4 regions of the Sphingomonas sp. CFBP 13714 genome follow, and region 3 is predicted to be linked to each of the others. Evidence: riboswitches for the same ligand, from Rfam matches in the RefSeq annotation. Region 3 holds a riboswitch; each other region holds the start of a gene.
What was found. A riboswitch is a leader RNA that binds a small molecule or an ion and turns the genes downstream of it on or off. The one in region 3 is predicted to bind cobalamin.
Positions count from the first base shown of each region.

Region 1: another riboswitch for cobalamin. It lies ahead of IFT54_RS11565 (TonB-dependent receptor); the one in region 3 lies ahead of IFT54_RS15060 (HoxN/HupN/NixA family nickel/cobalt transporter).
Region 2: another riboswitch for cobalamin. It lies ahead of IFT54_RS09135 (DUF1636 domain-containing protein); the one in region 3 lies ahead of IFT54_RS15060 (HoxN/HupN/NixA family nickel/cobalt transporter).
Region 4: another riboswitch for cobalamin. It lies ahead of IFT54_RS09160 (TonB-dependent receptor plug domain-containing protein); the one in region 3 lies ahead of IFT54_RS15060 (HoxN/HupN/NixA family nickel/cobalt transporter).

Region 1 covers NZ_JACYVG010000004.1:286,557-291,241, forward strand. Annotated here, with positions in the region: gene IFT54_RS11555 (ankyrin repeat domain-containing protein) at 1-306, opposite strand, end outside; gene IFT54_RS11560 (catalase) at 377-2,077, opposite strand; cobalamin riboswitch at 2,296-2,536, shown strand; gene IFT54_RS11565 (TonB-dependent receptor) at 2,786-4,685, shown strand, end outside.
Region 2 covers NZ_JACYVG010000003.1:281,537-286,221, reverse strand. Annotated here, with positions in the region: gene cobO (cob(I)yrinic acid a,c-diamide adenosyltransferase) at 1-35, shown strand, start outside; gene IFT54_RS09150 (ABC transporter substrate-binding protein) at 32-880, opposite strand; gene IFT54_RS09145 (FecCD family ABC transporter permease) at 948-1,943, shown strand; gene IFT54_RS09140 (ABC transporter ATP-binding protein) at 1,937-2,722, shown strand; cobalamin riboswitch at 2,744-2,930, shown strand; gene IFT54_RS09135 (DUF1636 domain-containing protein) at 3,028-3,444, shown strand; gene cobT (nicotinate-nucleotide--dimethylbenzimidazole phosphoribosyltransferase) at 3,441-4,454, shown strand; gene IFT54_RS09125 (histidine phosphatase family protein) at 4,451-4,685, shown strand, end outside.
Region 3 covers NZ_JACYVG010000006.1:209,504-214,188, forward strand. Annotated here, with positions in the region: gene cobW (cobalamin biosynthesis protein CobW) at 1-548, opposite strand, end outside; cobalamin riboswitch at 686-902, opposite strand; gene IFT54_RS15060 (HoxN/HupN/NixA family nickel/cobalt transporter) at 1,063-2,100, opposite strand; cobalamin riboswitch at 2,280-2,492, opposite strand; gene IFT54_RS15065 (molybdopterin molybdotransferase MoeA) at 2,730-3,914, shown strand; gene lexA (transcriptional repressor LexA) at 3,983-4,685, shown strand, end outside.
Region 4 covers NZ_JACYVG010000003.1:286,930-291,614, reverse strand. Annotated here, with positions in the region: gene IFT54_RS09175 (acetyl/propionyl/methylcrotonyl-CoA carboxylase subunit alpha) at 1-1,124, shown strand, start outside; gene IFT54_RS09170 (MaoC family dehydratase) at 1,124-1,576, shown strand; gene IFT54_RS09165 (HpcH/HpaI aldolase/citrate lyase family protein) at 1,573-2,397, shown strand; cobalamin riboswitch at 2,456-2,688, shown strand; gene IFT54_RS09160 (TonB-dependent receptor plug domain-containing protein) at 2,871-4,685, shown strand, end outside.

The sequences.
Region 1 (4,685 bases), on a different contig from region 3:
CTGGTCGCGATCCGGACGGCAGGCGTCGGCGCCCTTGCCGATCAGCGCGTCGACCGTAGCAAGCTGTCCGTTATACGCCGCAAGGATCACGGGCGTGAAACCGCGCTCGTCATAGGCATTGATGTCGGCGCCGGCCTTGAGCAGCGGATCGATCATGTCCATGCGGCCGAGCCGGGCCGCCTCGAACAGCAGCTGCTGGCGACGCTCGGGTGATGGCAAGGCCGCGACGCCAGGAGGCGTCTGTCGCTCGGTCGCAGCGGCCTGTGGCCCAGCAGCGGCGAGCAGCGCGGCAAGATAAGTCAGCATCGTCGATCTCGATTCCTTGAAGTCTGCCACGGCAGGAGGCGCGCGCCATGCCGCGCCTCCTGCCCCGGGATCAGCGGGCGCCCTGGCCCGGGTTGGCGGCGCGATAGTCCGCCACCGCGCGCGACACGTCGGCGATCGGCACGTTCACCGCAGTTGCCAGGCGCGTGCCGAAGTCCTTGTCGGCCTGGTAGAAATAGCTGACCATGATCGTCTTCGTCCGTGCCGACGTCACGACATTGAGATCACCTGCCAGGTTGGTCACCAGATCCGCCTTGTCCTGCGGCTTGAGCGCCCGGTAGAATTCGCCCGCCTGGGCGAAGTTGTTGGTCTTGGCGATCGGCTTCGCATCGACGGTCGCATCGATGCCATAGGGCGCGGCGCGGAAGCGGGCATCGGTCGACTTTGCCGCGGTCGCCGCCGGGAAATAATTCACGTCGGACGCGCGGTTGCTATGGTCGAGCTGGCCGTCCTGGTAATTGTTGACGACACTCGCGAGCGGACGATTGACCGGCAACTGCATCGCGTTGGCGCCGATGCGATAGCGCTGCGTGTCCGAATAGGAGAACAGCCGACCCTGCAGCATCCGGTCCGGCGACGCCTCGATCCCCGGCACGAGGTTGGCGGGTGCGAACGCCGACTGCTCGGTATAGTCGAAGAAGTTGGTCGGCACCTTGTTGAGCGTCATCTCGCCGATCTTGCGGAACGGCACGCCCAGCCATTCCTTGGTGTCGTCGAACGGATTATAGTCGAGCTTGGCGAACGCCGACGCCGACATCGTCTGCACCATCAGGTCCCAGACGGGGAAGTTGCCCTTGCCGATCTCGCCATAGAGATCGTCGGTCAGGTAGTTCCAGGTCGCGGTCGCGACCTGCGCGCCGTTCAGGTTGCGCACGCCCTGGCGGCTGATCCAGCGGAACTTGGCGAACACCGTTTCGCCCTTGGCATTCACCAGCTTGAAGGCATGGACGCCGTTGCCGTCCATCGTCCGGTAGGATGCCGGCGTACCAAGGTTCGAATAGACATGCGCGAGCATGTTGGTCGCCTCGGGCGTGGCCGAGAAGAAGTCGAAGAAGCGATTGGGGTCCTGCTTGTTCGTCACCGGCGAGGGCTTGAGCGCGTGGATCATGTCCGGGAACTGGATCGCGTCGCGGATGAAGAAGATCGGCAGGTTGTTGCCGACCAGATCCCAATTGCCCTGATCGGTGTAGAATTTGGTCGCAAAGCCGCGCGGATCCCGCATGCCCTCGGGGCTGCCCGAGGGGTGGATCACGGTCGAGAAGCGGACGAACACCGGCGTCTGCTTGCCGGGCATGAACAAGGATGCGTTGGTGATGCTCGAAATGTCCGCGGTCGCGGTGAACACGCCGTGGGCACCGGTCCCGCGGGCATGGACGACGCGCTCGGGCACGCGCTCACGGTCGAAGCGTGCGAGCTTCTCGATCAGCGTCGTGTCCTCAAGCAGGACGGGGCCAAGGTCGCCCGCCGCCTTCGAGTGGCGGTTCTCGCCGATCGGCGCGCCATTGTCGCGGGTCATCTGCGGTGCGGCGGCACTGGCTGAATCACCCTTGGCTTCAACGGTGCCGGCCACACCGGCCTGCGCCAGCGCGGGCTTGCCGGCGCTGGACGGTGCCGCCGCGGTCGTCATGCGGGTTTCCGCCTGCGTCTCGGCCGGCGCCACCGTCTGCGCGGCAACCGGCTGAATCATGGCACCCGCCGATGTCGCAGCCAGCAGCATCGCCGTCACGGCCTGACGGCTCTTCACGTTCTTCATCTCGATCCCTTAATCCTGCATGCCATCAGCGTGGCATCCCCGCACAGAGCGTGCGGCACCCCCGCCTCCTGATCGAGGACGCGCATCGCGCCAAACGGAGCTTCTGGATCACAGCAATCGAGCAGGACGATCGAGCCGCCATCGCGGTGCTCGCCGGACGATTGCCGAACGATCCTGACCGGGGTAGACCGGCGCCGCTGACCTGTTCGATCCGAGCAGGGCGGCATGATCGCGTCGGTGCCCCGAAAGGGGCTTAAAAGGGAACGCGGTGAGGGTGGTTTGCCACCTGAAGCCGAGGCTGTCCCTGCAACTGTAAGCGGCGAGCGCGATGCATTTCGCTTCTTCCTGCAAAGGAAGGAGCAGCCACTGGGCCAGACGTTTCGTCATGAGGGCCTGGGAAGGCCGTGCATCGTGTGATGACCCGTGAGCCAGGAGACCTGCCGGCGTCTGGTCGCTCTTGCCTGGCCCAGGGGGTGGCCGCGGCACGGTACTCCGTCGAGCGACGACGTGTGCGGTGGGGACCGCACGGGCATGCGTGCCGGTCGCAATCGCGTCCGGCTGGCGCGGATGTCGGCCGTTCGCGGGAGGTCCCTGCCGGGTTCGCTAGACGCCCGGGGGATTACCGTAATGCCGTTCCTATTGTCTCGCCTCGCGCTCGCGGGGGCTATTCTTTCGCCTGTCTTCGCAGCACAAGTCCACGCCCAGTCCGTGCCGGATCCCGATACCAAGGACATCCTGGTCGTCGGACAGCATGCCCAGGACACGCTCACCACGCCGAATGCGACCGGCAGCCGCCTGGGCCTCACGCCGCTCGAGACCCCCGCGACGCTCTCGGTCATCGATGGCGCCACGATCCGCGCGCGTGGCGACCTGTCCGTGATCGACGCGACGAGCCGCGCACCGGGCATCAGCAACGCGGGCAATCCCGGCAATGGCGGCACCGCACTCGCCGCGCGGGGGTTCAGCGGTCAGGGCTCCGTGCTCCAGCTCATCGACGGCATCAGGCTGTTCCCGGCTGCCGGCACGATCACCTTCCCGACCGATCCGTGGATGGTCGAGCGGATCGACATCCTGAGCGGCCCGGCCTCGGTGCTCTACGGCCAGGGCGCGCTGGGCGGCGCAGTGAATGTCCTGATGCGCAAACCCGATACGCAGCGGACGCATGTGGAGGGGGAGATCGGCTATGGCTCGCAGGACAGCTTCCATCTCGCGGCGGGCGCAGGGGGGCCGATCACCGAGCGCCTCTCCTACCGCATCGACGGCAGCTATCGCCGATCGGACGGCTATGTCGATCGCGGCCAGTCGCGCAGCCATGCCGTGTCGGGCACGCTGCGCTGGGCACCGACCGACACGCTCGTCGTCACCGCGCGGGACGATTATGGCGACCAGAAGCCGATGCGCTATTTCGGTACGCCGCTGATCGACGGTCGGCTCGACGACCGCATCCGGGAGCGCAACTACAACACACGCGACGGCGTCATCCGCTACCGGGACAACCGCACCAGCCTGCAGGTCGACTGGACGCCGAGCGATGTGGTCACCGTCAGCAACCAGGCCTATCGCCTCAGCTCCAAACGCTCCTGGCTCAATCTCGAAACCTATTGCTGGGTCGCCGCAGACGGGGTCTGCGCCAACGGCAGTGGCAACACCGGCACACCCGGTGGCATCCTGCGTACCGACATGACCGGGATCGTCCACGACCAGACGCAGTGGGGCGATCAGGGGAGCGTGACGTTCAGGACGGACGTCGCCGATGGCGTCGGCAACGACCTAGTCATGGGCTTCGACGTCAACCTCATCAAACTGACCTACTCCCACAATTTCGGGTCTGACCCGCAGGTTTCGGAGGTCGATCCCTTCGCGTTCGATCCCGGTCTGATCATCGACACGCAAGGCATCGCACCGCGCTATCGCACGCGCACGACCGAATATGCGGTCTTCGCCGAGGACCGGCTGAAGCTCGGAACGCACGTCTCGATCGTCGGTGGCGTCCGCTTCGAGCGCGACACGATCCGCCGCTGGTCGATCGACTATCCGGGCGGCGTCAGTACCGAGACGTTCGCGCTCGACAAGCGGCTGCACAATCTGACCTGGCGGGTGGGGAGCGTTTATCAGCCGATCCCGACGGTGTCGCTCTATGCGCAATATGCCACCGGCGTGGACCCGCTGGGGACGCTGACGACCTATTCGACCGGGCAGGTGCAGTTCAGCAACGCGGTTGGCGACCAGGTCGAGGTCGGCGCCAAGGCGGTGTTCCTCGACGGTCGCGGCACCGCCACCCTCGCCGCCTACCGCATCGTCAAGAAGCGCCTGCTGGCACAGCTGACCCCGACGAGCCCGGTCGAGCAGGTCGGCCAGCGATCGGCCAAGGGTATCGAGGCTGCGGTATCGCTCGATCTGCCTTACGGTGTCGGGATCGATGCGAACGGCAGCATACTCGACGCGACGTTCGACGACTTCGTCTCCGGCGGCACGCGCTTCGATGGCAATACCCCGCCGGACGTACCCGAGACGCTCGCCAATCTCTGGCTGCGCTGGAACGCGACGCACGCGCTCCAGGCGCGCGCCGGGCTGCGCTACGTCGGACGACGCTATTCGGACAATGCGA
Region 2 (4,685 bases), on a different contig from region 3:
GCGGGGTCAAGGCCCAGGCCGGCGTTGAGTTCTAACGGTCGCGGCGAGGACTAGCTGGACGCTGCGTGCGCAACTGCGCCGCGAGGCTTTGCGCGGCCAGCACATAGGCGGGACCTCCGCAGACGGTCCACGCCTCGGGGATGCGCAGACGGGGAATCCCGTCGAGAATCGGATGATGCAGCATTTCGGTGCCCTGATCGGTCACGCGGTCGGTGGCGCTCGCAACGACGAGATAGTCCGGGCGTGCCAGCGCCATTTGTTCGAGCGACAGTTGCGAAAGTGCCGGCTTGCCGAGCCGGGTCGCGAGATTGGCCAGCCCGAGACGCTGCATCAGTTCGTCGACGAGCGTGCCGGTACCGGTCAGGAAACCCCGACGCTGATAATAGGCCGCCGTACGACCACCTCCCGGGGCGCGCGGCAATCGTGCGAGCGCGGTGTCCATCCGGCGGATCAGCGTTTCGCCGCGATCGGGGTGCCCGATGGCTGCGGCGACCTGCCGGACTTGCGTCACGATCGCGGTATAGCTGTCAGCGGGGGGCAGATCGAGCGTCGCGACGTTCCGGCCGGCGAGAACTGCGGCGACCGTCTGGCGTCGGAACGGCGAGGAGATCACGAGATCGGGGCGGAGCATCAGGACGTCTTCGGCGCTGCCACGGCTGACTGGGATGGTACGCGCGGCGTTGGCGGCCGCGGACATGTTCGGATCACGCGCGAACCGGGTCAGTGCGACGATCTGCGCGGGGTCGGCCAGCGCCAGAAGATACTGGTCAGCGCACAGGTTGAGCGAAACGATACGCGCCGGCGGTCGAGGCGCCGCCGCCTCGGCAGGTGCGCCGGCGGCAGCGATCATCAGGATGGTCAGGAGACGGCGGCCGCGCATGCGCAAAACCCTGCCGCAGCGGGCGCTTATGCGCTAGGCGGAAATCGATGCGGTGGGATCTGGCACTATGGGACGCGTGACGCGTGCGCGATTGGTCGGTGGCCTCGCGCTGCTTGCGGTGCTGGCCGGCGCCGCGTCGGTCGCGGTGGGTAGCGCGGCGATCCCGCTGGCGCATGTCGTGCGGGCGCTCAGCGGGCAGGGCGATCCGATCGAACGCGCGATCCTGTTCGAACTTCGGCTGCCGCGCGCGATCCTAGGGCTCGCGGTCGGCGCGATGCTGGGGCTGTCGGGTGCTGCGCTGCAGGGATTCCTGCGCAATCCGCTGGCCGAGCCATCGGTGCTGGGCGCGTCGAACGGCGCATCGCTGGGCGCGGTGATCGCGCTGTATTTCGGGCTGGCGGAGCTTCATCCGGCGATGCTGCCGATCGTGGCGATCGCCGGGGCGTTCGCGGCGCTGGGGTTGCTGTTCGTGCTGGCGGCCGGGTCGCAAAGCGCCTTGTCACTGATCCTCGCGGGGATTGCGGTTGGAACGCTGGCCGTCGCGGGGGTCAGTCTGGCGCTGAACCTGTCCCCCAACCCGTTTGCAGCGATGGAGATTATGACCTGGTTGCTCGGGTCGCTCGAAGACCGGTCGTTCAGCCATGTCGCGCTGGCGCTGCCCTGTATCGCGCTCGGCATGGTGCTGGTCGCCTGGGACGGCCATGCGCTCGACGCGCTGACGCTCGGCGAAGACGGTGCGCGCGCGCTCGGCGTCGATCTGCGTCGGACGCGCATGCGGATGCTGGTCGGGGTGGCGATCGGGGTTGGCGGGGCGGTCGCGGTATCGGGCGCGATCGGGTTCATCGGCCTGATCGTTCCGCATCTCGTCCGGCCGATGACCGATCGTTCGCCATCGACGATTCTGCTCCCCTCCGCATTGGGCGGTGCTGCATTGCTGACCTTTGCGGACGTGCTGGTACGCGTGATCCCGACGTCGAACGAACTCAAGCTGGGGGTCGTTACTGCGTTTCTCGGCGTGCCGGTGTTCCTCGTGCACCTCATGCGCGAGCGGCGGCTATGGTAGCCCTCTCCGCGGACCGCCTCAGCGTCCGCCGTGCAGGGCGGGTCGTGGTCGACGATGTCAGTTTCTCGGCAGAGGGCGGCGCGCTCATCGGGATCGTCGGCCCCAATGGGGCGGGCAAATCGACGCTGGTCCAGGCGCTTCTCGGGCTGGTTCCCGCTACTGGAGATATCCTGCTCGACGGGGTTCCGCTGGCGGAGCGCTCGCGACGTGAGATCGCGCGGACGGTCGCGTATCTGCCGCAGGGTCAAAGTCTTCATTGGCCGCTGAGCGTCGAACGTCTCGTCGCGCTGGGCCGCTTGCCCCATCTCGCACCGCTGTCGCGCATTTCTCAGCAGGATCGTGATGCGATTGCCCGTGCGATGGCAGCGGCGGACGTGACCATGCTTGCGGCGCGTGTCGCGACCGAGATTTCGGGGGGCGAGCGGGCCCGCGTCCTGCTGGCAAGGGCGCTCGCGGTGGAGGCGCCGGCGCTGATCGTCGACGAGCCACTCGCGTCGCTCGATCCCGCGCATCAGATCGCAGTCATGGAGATCCTGCGGGCGCAGGCCGCGCGGGGTGTCCTGGTGATCGCCGTCCTGCATGATCTGGGGCTCGCCGCACGCTATTGCGATCGCATCCTCGTGCTAGACGCGGGCCGGCTCGTCGCCGACGGCGCGCCGTCGGCAGTGCTGACGCCGGCGCGGCTGCGTGAGACCTATGGTGTTCGGGCGTGGTTCGGATCGATCGAGGGCGTACCGGTCGTGGTACCGCTGACGCGTGACAGCGCGCAGGGCGATTGACCCGGGCCGCTCGCCCGGCCTATCCCTCTGACCGCGACAGGTTCCCCGGCGACGGGGATGAAAAGGGAACGGGAGAACCCCGGCTGCCCCTGCAACTGTAAGCGGCGAGCCATCGTGCCATCATGCCATTGGGATCCCGGTCCCGAGAAGGCGGCGCGAAGGGCTGTGACCCGTGAGCCAGGAGACCTGCCCGTCGCGGTCGTCTTTCGTCCGGCCAGGGTGCGCCGAGCGGACGGGGGTAAACCCGCGCGACGACATAACCAGCCTGCGGCCTGTGCCGTGGGCGCGTATGTCATGGGGTTTCAATGCCGAATCTACTGGTTCCCGCCGAAGACGGTGCGGCCGTCGTCGCCTGCAGCACCTGCCGCGCGTCCACCGATGCGAAGGACGATGCCGAGGGCATGCGGGGCGGTGCGAGACTCGTCGCGGCGTTGCAGGCGGTCCAGGCGAGTGATCCGCGCTATGCCGGGATTGCGGTCCAGGCGATGCCGTGCCTGTTCGCCTGTCAGGATTTCTGCACTATCCATGTCCGCGGCCCGGCGAAAATCGGCTATGTTCTGGGGCGCTTTACCCCGGATGAAGAGGCTGCGCGCGCGATCCTCGATTATGCCGTGCTGCATGCGGAGAGTGCGGAGGGGCAGGTTCCGTTTCGGCAGTGGCCGGCCGGGATCAAGGGGCATTTCATCACCCGGACGCCCCCCGCGGGCTATGTCGCGCAGTGACGCTGTTCCCCTCGGTCGCAGCGTTCGAGGCGGCGCTGGAGGCCCTTCCCACGGCAAACGAAGCCGCGCGGGCTGCGGCATCGCTGCGGCAGGGGCAATTGACCAAGCCGCCCGGATCGCTTGGTCGACTTGAGGACCTCGCAGTCTTCATGGCGGGCTGGCAGGGGCGCGAGCGGCCGCGGTTCGAGCGCGCGAGGGTGGCAATTTTCGCGGGAAATCACGGCGTTGCGGTGCACGGGGTCAGCGCTTTCCCGGTTTCCGTGACCGCACAGATGGTCGAGAATTTCCGCCATGGGGGCGCGGCCATCAATGCGCTGGCGGATGCCGTCGGGCTCGAGCTGATCATCGCCGACATCGATCTGGAAACCCCTACGGCGGATTTCACGACGGCACCGGCGATGGACGAAGCAGCGTGTCTCGCCGCACTCAACATCGGCGCCGACGTCATCGTGCCGGGTCTCGACATGCTCGTCGTGGGTGAGATGGGGATCGGGAATTCTACGTCGGCCGCAGCACTGTGTCTGCGCAGTTACGGCGGAACCGCCGCGGACTGGGTTGGGCCGGGGACGGGGGTTGATGTGGCGGGAATCGCGCGGAAAATCGCGGTGGTCGAGGCGGGGATTGGGCGGCATGCTGATTCCCCTCGTACACCGTTCGAGACATTGCGGCGGGTGGGGGGGCGTGAAATCGTCGCGATCGCTGGCGCGGTGGTGGCGGCGCGGCTGGCGGGGGTGCCGGTTGTGCTCGACGGATTTATTTCGTCGGCGGCGATCGCGCCGATTGCGGCGGCGTATCCTGGCATCACAGAGCATTGCATTGCCGGACATTGTTCGGCCGAACCGGGGCATGAGCGACTGCTCGCTGCGCTGAAACTCGAGCCTTTACTGCGGCTTGGGATGCGGTTGGGGGAGGGAAGCGGGGCGGCGGTTGCGGTCGGGGTGATCCGGTCGGCGGTGGCGGCGCATGACGGGATGGCGACGTTTGCCGAGGCGGGGGTGTCGGTGGCGTGAGTGCGCCGTTCCTGCTCCACCTGTTGCGGCATGGTGCGCCTGAACTGACCGGGCGGATGCTGGGGCGGACCGATAGTCCGGTTACGGCGGGAGGTTTGGCGGCCTGTGTAGCGCGGGTAAAACCGCTGAATTTCAAGCAGATCGTCTGTTCTGATCTCATGCGATCGCAGGCTATCGCGGATGCGATCGGGCGGGAGCGGGGGCTGGCTCCAACGACCGATGCGCGGTGGC
Region 3 (4,685 bases):
TCCGCACAGGCGAGCTGGTCCTCGAACACCTCGGCGAGCGGCGTCTCGTGATCGACGCTCGGATCGGCGCGGCGCTGCGCCTCGATCGCGGCGAGGTCGGGCGCGAACCGTCCCGCGGCGACCGCTTCCGCATCGGCCAGCGCGATCACCCCGTCGACCGTGATCCGCGACCGGATCGCGGGCCAGTCGAACGCTTTCAGCAAGGGCTTGGGCAGGGCGAGCCCCGACGTCTCGATCAGGATATGGTCGGGCCGCGGGTCGAGCGCGAGCAAAGTCTCGACGGTCGGGATGAAATCGTCAGCGACGGTGCAGCAGATGCAGCCATTGGCGAGCTCGACGACATTCTCGGCCGGGCAATCGGGGATCGCGCACCCCTTCAAGATGTCGCCGTCGATGCCGAGCGTGCCGAATTCGTTGACGATCACCGCGAGCCGCCGGCCACCGGCATTCCGGATCAGGTGGCTGATCAGCGTGGTCTTGCCCGCGCCGAGGAATCCGGTGACGATGGTAACGGGAATCTTGGCCAGGGTCGGCTGGGGGTCGGTCATGCGATACTCTCCGGGCGTTGGAACGACAGCCACGGACGGACGCACGCCCGCAGCCACACGCGCGCACGACCTGACGGCCGCACGCGTTCGTCGCTCAGACGGAGTACCGTGCCGCGACCATCCCCTGGATCAAGGCAAGAGCGACCATGACGCTGGCAGGTCTCCTGGCTCGCGGGTCGAAGCTCGATGCACGCCTTCCCAGGTCCCGTGACCCAGTGGCTGCCCCCGCATCGGGGGCCTGTGCGTCTCGCTCACCGCTTACAGTTGCAGGGACAGCCGCGGCATTGGGAGGCAAAGCTCCCGCACCGCATTCCCATTCAAGCCCCGAAGGGCACCGGCGCGATCTGTCGAGGTTCGGTAGAACCAAACCTCGAGGTTGGGTTTAGAGGAGTTTGGCGACTGTGCCAATGCACCTGACCTCCGTCATCCCGACGAAAGTCAGGACCCAGAGCCACGCGTAATGCGCTGCCTGGCCCTGGGTCCCGGGTCGAGCCCAGGATGACGACGCAGCTCGTTACCCCCGAACCACCTCGATCTCGTCGAACCGCTTCCACCGGTAGATCGCAAAACTCAGCACCCAGCATGCCACGAACAGCGCGATGATCGCAAAGCCCAGCCCGTTGAAATTCTCGCCCAGCGCCGAGGCAACGTCCCACACGCCCCCGCTGAGGCCCAGCTTCGACGCCAGCAGCGCGAGCGTTTCGATCCCGCCGATCGCGATCGCGACGATCGCCGAGATCAGCGTGATCGTGATGTTGTAATAGAGCTTGCGGATCGGCTTCACGAACGCCCATTCATACGCGCCGAGCATCACCACCCCGTCGGCACTGTCGACCAGTGCCATGCCGGTCGCGAACAGCACGGGCAGCACCAGCACCGTGCCGATCGACAGCCCGTCCGCGGCCTGGCTCGCCGACAGGCCGAGGATCGCGACTTCGGTGGCGGTGTCGAACCCCAGCCCGAACAGGAAGCCGAGCGGCGCCATGTGCCAGCTGCGCGTGACCAGCCGGAACATCGGCCGGAACAGCCGCGCGAGCAGCCCGCGATTGCCGAGGAGCAGGTCGAGATCCTCCTCGACATAGCGCCCCCCGCCGCGGACATGGCCGAAGGTCCGCCACACCGATCGCAGGATGATCAGGTTCATCGCCGCGATCGTGAACAGGAACAGCGCGGAGATCAGTGTCGCGATCACCCCGCCCGCCTGCTTGAACGCCTCGAACTGCGCCAGCGCACTCGCGGTCAGCGCGATCGCGACCGCGGCGATCAGGACGATCCCCGAATGGCCGACCGCGAACCAGAAGCCGACCCCGATCGGCCGCTGCCCGTCCTGCATCAGCTTGCGCGTCACGTTGTCGATCGCCGCGATATGATCGGCGTCGACCGCATGGCGCAGCCCCAGCCCCCAGGCCAGCATCGCGGTACCCAGCATCAGCGGTTGCGCCTGGAACAGCGCGAACGCCCATCCCCAGGCGGCGATGTTGGCCGCCACCAGCATCGCGAACATCCAGCCGATCCGGTGTCGCGTCGAACGACCGGCGGTCCGCCCGGTCATGATCTTGGTCATTGGCACATCCCCGGCGTCCGACGAGGACGGGGGCCTGCCGCGAACGACCGGGACGCGCGCCGACCGGACGCCCTGAGCGGCCGGCATGCGTCGCCGATGCGGCCCCCGCCGCATGGTCGTCGCTCAGACGGCGTTCACCGTGCCTCGGCCACCCCCTGGACCGGGACAAGAGCGACCAGACGCCGGCAGGTCTCCTGGCTCACGGGTCAAGGCTCGACGCACACCTTCCCAGGCCATCGGCCCAGTGGCTGCCCCCGTCGCAGGGGGCGCGTGCGTGTCGCTCGCCGCTTACAGTTGCAGGGACAGCCGCGGTCTTGGGGCAAACCCCGCACCGCATTCCCATTCAAGCCCCGAGGGGCACCGACGCGATCTGTGCGGATCCGGCTTGCGTCGGACCTGCGCCACAGGGCTAGCGCGTTTTGCCTGCGCTGACGACAGGATTTGCGCGCGACGCAACGCAGGGCATGTCGTCCCATCTCACCGCAACGTCTGCCTTACCTCGTACGTTGATCGCGTAACCGACCGGTGTCCTGCCGGTCGCGGCGTTGCCCGCTTTCCGCCCCGCGGCAATCGTGCGAGCAGCGCAGACCTTCATCGCCCCGCTGAACGGAGCCCGCATGCGCCCTCTCGTCCCCGTCGCCGAAGCCCAGTCCCGCCTCTTCGCCATGGCATCGCGCGTGCCGGCCGAAACCGTGCCGCTGCGCTCGGCGATGGGTCGCTGGGCGGCGGAGGCCATTCTAGCCCGCCGCACCCAGCCCGCGACCGACCTTTCGGCGATGGACGGCTATGCGATCCGCTACGCAGATCTGCCCGGGCCGTGGACGGTCATCGGCGAGAGCGCGGCCGGCCGCCCCTTCACCGGTTCAGTCGGCGCGGGACAGGCGACGCGCATCTTCACCGGCGCGGCGATGCCGCCCGGCGCCGATACCGTCCTTGTCCAGGAAGAGGCCGCACGCGACGGCGACCGGCTGATGCTCGACGGCGAAGGCCCCGCCTTCGAGGGACGCAACACACGCCGCAAGGGGCTCGACTTCGCGACCGGCACCCGGCTGATCGCGGCCGGCGATCGGCTGACGCCCGCGCGCATCGCGGTCGCTGCGACCGGCGGACACGGCACGCTGTCGGTCGGCCGCCGGCTGCGCGTCGCGGTCGCCGCAACGGGTGACGAGCTCGTTCCGCCCGGCTCGACGAACGATCCCGTCCCGCTGCCGGAATCGAACGGCATCATGCTCGCCGCGATGCTTGCCGATCTGCCCGTCGACATTATCGATCTCGGAATCCTCCCCGACCGGCTCGACACGCTGCGTGACGCCTTTGCCGGGGTCGATGCCGATCTGCTCGTGACCACGGGGGGCGCGTCGGTCGGCGATCACGACCTCGTCCGCCCCGCGATCGAGGCGGCCGGCGGGGCAATCGACTTCTGGCGGATCGCCCTGCGCCCGGGCAAGCCGATGATGGCGGGCACGCTTGGCCGGACAATGCTGCTCGGCCTGCCGGGCAATCCCGTCTCCGCCTTCGTCACCGCGATCCTGTTCGTCCGCCCCGTCGTCGCGCACATGCTCGGCGCGCGCGATCCCTTGCCGCAGACGACGCACGCGCTGCTCGGCGAGGATCTTCCGCCCAACCAGTCGCGGACCGACTATATGCGCGCCGAACTGCGCGACGGTCGCGCCTATGCCTCGACCATCCAGGACAGCTCGATGCTGCTGACGCTCGCCCGCTCGTCCTGCCTGATCGTCCGCGACGGCGACGCGCCGGCGGCAAGGGCGGGCGACTCGGCGGAAATCCTCGTCATCGCGTGACGTCACCGCTTGACGAAGCTGCAAGTGTTCCATAGAAGTTCCTCGTCTGTTCCGGACGGAGAACCGTTATGCTCACGCGCAAGCAGCACGAGCTTGTCTGCTTCATCAACGACCGCCTTGCCGAGACGGGCGTGTCGCCCTCGTTCGAGGAGATGAAGGACGCGCTCGAACTGAAATCGAAATCGGGCGTACACCGCCTGATCAGCGCGCTCGAGGAGCGCAACTTCATCCGGCGTCTGCCCAACCGGGCGCGCGCGCTCGAAGTGCTGCGGATGCCCGAGCGTCCCGAGGCTGCAATCGCGCAGACGACGACGAAGTCAGGGTCGAAGGCGGCGGCGGCGGCATCTGCCGACACCGTATCGGTACCGAACACGGCCAGCGCCACGCCCGCGTCGCCAGCCCGCATCGCGGCGAACGACGTCGTCGAGATCCCGCTGCACGGCCGGATCGCCGCCGGCGTCCCGATCGAAGCCTTTGAAGGCAGTTCGATGCTGGCCGTTCCGGCCGCATTGCTCGGCACCGGCGAGCATTATGCGCTGGAGGTTTCGGGGGACTCGATGGTGGAAGCCGGCATCCTCGACGGCGATTATGCGCTGATCCGCCGTACCGAGATCGCCCGCGACGGCGAAATCGTGGTCGCGCTGATCGAGGACAGCGAAGCGACGCTGAAATATTTCCGCCGCGAAGGCGCAATGGTCCGGCTCGACCCGGCCAACCGCGCCTATGACCCCCAGCGTTATGCGCCCGCACAGGTCCGGGTTCAGGGCAAGC
Region 4 (4,685 bases), on a different contig from region 3:
TGATCGAGGAGGCCCCGGCCCCCGGCATGGATGATGCGACGCGCGCGGCGATCTGCGCGGCGGCGGTGCGCGCGGCACAGGCCGTGAACTATGTCGGCGCGGGTACGATCGAGTTCATCGCCGATGCGAGCGAAGGCGTGCGCGCCGATCGGATCTGGTTCATGGAAATGAACACCCGGTTGCAGGTCGAGCATCCCGTCACCGAGGAAATCACGGGACAGGACCTTGTCGAGTGGCAGCTGCGGATTGCCAGCGGCGAGGCGTTGCCGCTGCAGCAGCATGATCTTGCTATCCGCGGCTGGGCGATCGAGGCGCGGCTCTATGCGGAGGATCCCGCCAAGGGGTTCCTGCCGTCGATCGGGCGGCTCGAGGCGTTCGATCTGGGTGATGCGACGCGGGTCGATACGGGTGTCGAACAGGGGGCGGACATTTCGCCCTATTACGACCCGATGATCGCCAAGGTGATTGCCTGGGGCGACACGCGTGAAGCCGCGCGCGAGACGTTGGCGGAGGCGCTGGACAAGGCGGTCGTCTGGCCGGTCCGGTCGAATGCGGGGTTTCTCGTTCAGGCACTCGATCACCCGGATTTCGTCGCCGCAACGCTAGATACCGGGCTGATTGCGCGCGAGGGGGCGGCGCTGATGCCCCCGGCGCAGCCCAGCGAGGAAGCACTGATCGACGCCGCGCGCACGGTCGTACGCGCCGAGCCGATGGCGGGTTTTCGTCTCAACGCGGCCCCTTTGAAGGCCGCGCGGTTCCTGCTCGACGACGACGCGGTGACGATCGATCTCGACGGTCGCGGCGTCGATGCACCGGTCGATGCCACCCTCGTTTCCGATGCCGGGCAGACCTGGCAGTTGCGGCCCTGGCGTGCGTCTGGCGCGGCGCTGGGGGCGGCAGCGGATGGCGCGATCTTGTCACCAATGCCGGGACGCATCATCGCGGTCGACGTGGCTATCGGGGACCGTGTCGCAAAGGGGCAGAAGCTCGTGACGCTTGAGGCGATGAAGATGGAGCATTCGCTCGTCGCGCCATTCGACGGGACGGTTGCCGAACTGACCGCGATCGACGGCGGGCAGGTGAGCGATGGCATGGTGCTCGCACGTATCGAGAAGGATGATTGATGGCCGGCCGCTATTTCGACCAATGGGCGATCGGCGACCGGATCGTCCATGAGATCCGCCGCACTGTCACGGAGACGGACAACCTCCTGTTTTCGACGATGACGCACAATCCGCAGCCGCTGCACCTCGATGCGGAGGCGGCGAAGGCGAGCGAATTCGGCCAGATCCTCGTCAACGGCACCTTCACCTTCGCGCTGATGGTCGGCCTGTCGGTGGGGGACACGACGCTCGGGACGCTCGTCGCCAATCTCGGTTACGACAAGCTCGTGCATCCAAAACCCGTCTTTATCGGCGACACGATGCGCGCCGAGACCGAGGTCGCCGAGCTCAAGCCCAGCCGGTCGCGCCCGAACGCCGGGATCGTCACATTCATGCACCAGCTGATCAACCAGCGTGACGAGATCGTCTGTCAGTGCCTTCGCTCGGCGCTGCTGCTGCGGACGTCGGCATGAGGTTGCGCTCGCTGCTATTCGTGCCCGCAGACCGGCCCGAGCGTTTTGCGAAGGCCGCAGCGAGCGGGGCCGATGCCATCATCCTCGATCTGGAGGATTCGGTCTCGCTCTCCCGCAAGGCTGTTGCCCGCGAGGCGGTCCGGGCCGCGTTGCAGGACCACACCGACGTCGTGCGGATGGTCCGGATCAATCCCGTCGACTCGGGGTGGCTGGACGACGATATCGCTGCGGCGAGGGGCGCCGATGCGATCATGCTGCCCAAGGCGACCGGACCCGCGACCGTCCTCGCGCTGGTCGAGGCTTATGGCGATGACTGTCCGCCGATCCTGCCGATCGCGACCGAAGTGCCCGCCGCGATCTTCACACTGGGCGAATATGCGCGGGTCAACGGCCGGTTATGCGGCCTGACCTGGGGCGCCGAAGACCTGCCCGCGGCGATCGGCGCGGCGACCAGTCGGGAGGACGACGGGTCCTATACCGAGCCCTATAAGCTCGTCCGATCGCTGCTGCTGTTCGGCGCGCATGCGGCGGACGTCGCGGCGATCGAGACGGTCTATCCTGCAATCGCGGACATTGACGGGCTGGCAGCCTATGCCGCGCGCGGCAGCCGTGACGGCTTTACCGGCATGATGGCGATTCATCCGTCGCAAGTCGCCACGATCAACGCCGCGTTCACGCCGGATGCGGCGACCGTTGCACATGCGCACGCCGTCGTCGCTGCGTTTGCAGCGGCTCCCGAGGTGGGCGCGCTGCAGCTTGATGGGCGGATGATCGATGCGCCGCACTTACGTCAGGCGCGGGCGATCCTCGCGCGGCTCTAGGCCCATTGGCGGCAGGAAATTTCTGCGCTACCGTCGCCCTGCGAGACCGGTGAAGGCCGGGGTCGCAGATTGCGTCGGTGCCCCTCGGGGCTTCAAAGGGAATGCGGTGCGGGAGGCGATCCTCCTCATGCCGCGGCTGTCCCTGCAACTGTAAGCGGTGAGTGCGGTGCGCATGTTCCTTCGTCACGAGGGGACGACCACTAGGCCTGAGCGCAAGCGCAGGGCCCGGGAAGGTCGCGTACCGGGCGTCGACCCGCGAGCCAGGAGACCTGCCGGCGCTCGGTCGCTCTTGCCATGGTCCAGGGGATGACTGCGGCACGGTACTCCGTCTGAGCGACGAACCATGCGGCGGGGGCCGCATCGGTGCGCGTGGCGGGTGCGGTTCGGCGTACACCCCAAGCGTTGCGCCGGCTGTCCGTAGCATCGGACGGCAGGCCCCGGCCGGTCGCTCGTGACGCCGGGGGTATCGTTTCATGACCAGAATTTTCGTTTCGCTTGTGGCGCTCGCCACCGCCACGGCCTTTGCATCGCCGGCCGCGGCCGAGCCTGATCCGGTTACTGCGGCGACGGGCGAGGCGGCAGGGGGCGGCGCCGAGCTGGTGATCACCGCATCGCGATCGGGGGACGCGGTTCCCGCCGATCAGCTCGGGGCGTCGGTGACGGTGCTCGACGCCGCCACGCTCGACCAGCGGCAGACCCGGATCGTGTCCGACGTGCTGCGCGACGTTCCCGGACTGGCGGTCAGCCGGACCGGCGCGGTCGGGGGGACGACGCAGGTCCGAATCCGCGGATCGGAGGGCAATCACGTGCTCGTGCTGATCGACGGGATCGAAGTGTCCGATCCCTATCAGGGCGAATATGACTTCGGCACGCTGATTGCCGACGAGGCGGCACGGGTCGAGGTGCTGCGCGGCCAGCAATCGGCGCTGTACGGGTCCGACGCGATCGGCGGCGTCATCCAGTATCTCACGCTGAGCGGCGCGGAGGCCCCGGGCGTATCACTACGGGCCGAAGGGGGATCGTTCGGCACGTTTTCGGGAGGCGCCCGGGTCGCGGGCGTAGCGGGCAATCTCGATTACGCGCTATCGAGCTCGACCTACCTCACCGACGGCACGCCGACCGCACGGGGCGGATCGCGCGACATCGGCGCGAAGAGCGTCGGCGCGACGGGCAAGCTCAGCTGGTCGCCGACCGACACGCTGAAGGTCACGGGCGTCGGGCGCTACAGCTATACCGATGCCGACAGCAACGACACGGCATTGAGCGGCCCGCAGTTCGGCACGATCGTCGATACGCCAGGCGCGCGCAGCACGGTCGAGGCATATTACGGGCTGGTTCGCGCCGAACTCGCGCTGGCGGATGGCCGCTGGACGAATGCGCTCAGCGGCCAGTTTGCCGATACGACACGCCGGGCGCTGGTCGACGATGCCTTGAGCTTCGGCAACAAGGGACGCCGGTACAAGGGATCGTTCGAAAGCGCCTTCCGGTTCGGCACCGATCGCATCCGGCATCGGCTGACCGCCGCAGTCGATGTCGAGCGTGAGGAATTTCAGACGCTTAGTCCGGTCCCTTCGGAGTTCGTCTTCACAGGGCGGCGGCACACCGACAATGTCGGGATCGTCGGACAGTATGACGTCGTGATCGACGACGCGCTAGCGATCGGCGGATCGGTGCGGCGCGACGAGAATAACCGGTTCGACGACACCACCACCTACCGCGCGCAGGCGAGCTATCGTTTTGCGACCGGAACGCGGGTGCGCGGTGCCTACGGTACCGGCGTGAAGAACCCCGGCTACTTCGATCTCTTCGGCTATTCCGACGGTCGTTACATCGGCAATCCGAACCTCAAGCCCGAAAAGTCAAAGGGGTGGGAAGCCGGGGTCGAACAGGCTTTCGGGGGGGATCGTGCGACGATCGGCGCGACCTATTTCGACAGTCGGCTGACGAACGAGATCTTTACCACCTATCCTGCCCCCGACTTCGTCGCGACGCCCGGCAACCGCAATACGCGATCGACGCAGCATGGCGTCGAGGTGTTTGCTACAGCCCAGCCAATTCCGCAGCTGCGCTTCGACCTCGCCTATACCTATCTGAAGGCGCGCGAGGACGGGGGCGTGGAGATCCGGCGACCCAACCATATCGGCAGCGTCAACATGACTGCGTTCAGCCGCGACCAGCGCGCCTCGGCAACGCTCACCGTTCGGTATAATGGCCGGCAGCAGGACGACGCCTATACCGATCCGAGCTATGTCCCGGTCCGCGTCTCGCTCCAGGAATATGTCCTCGTC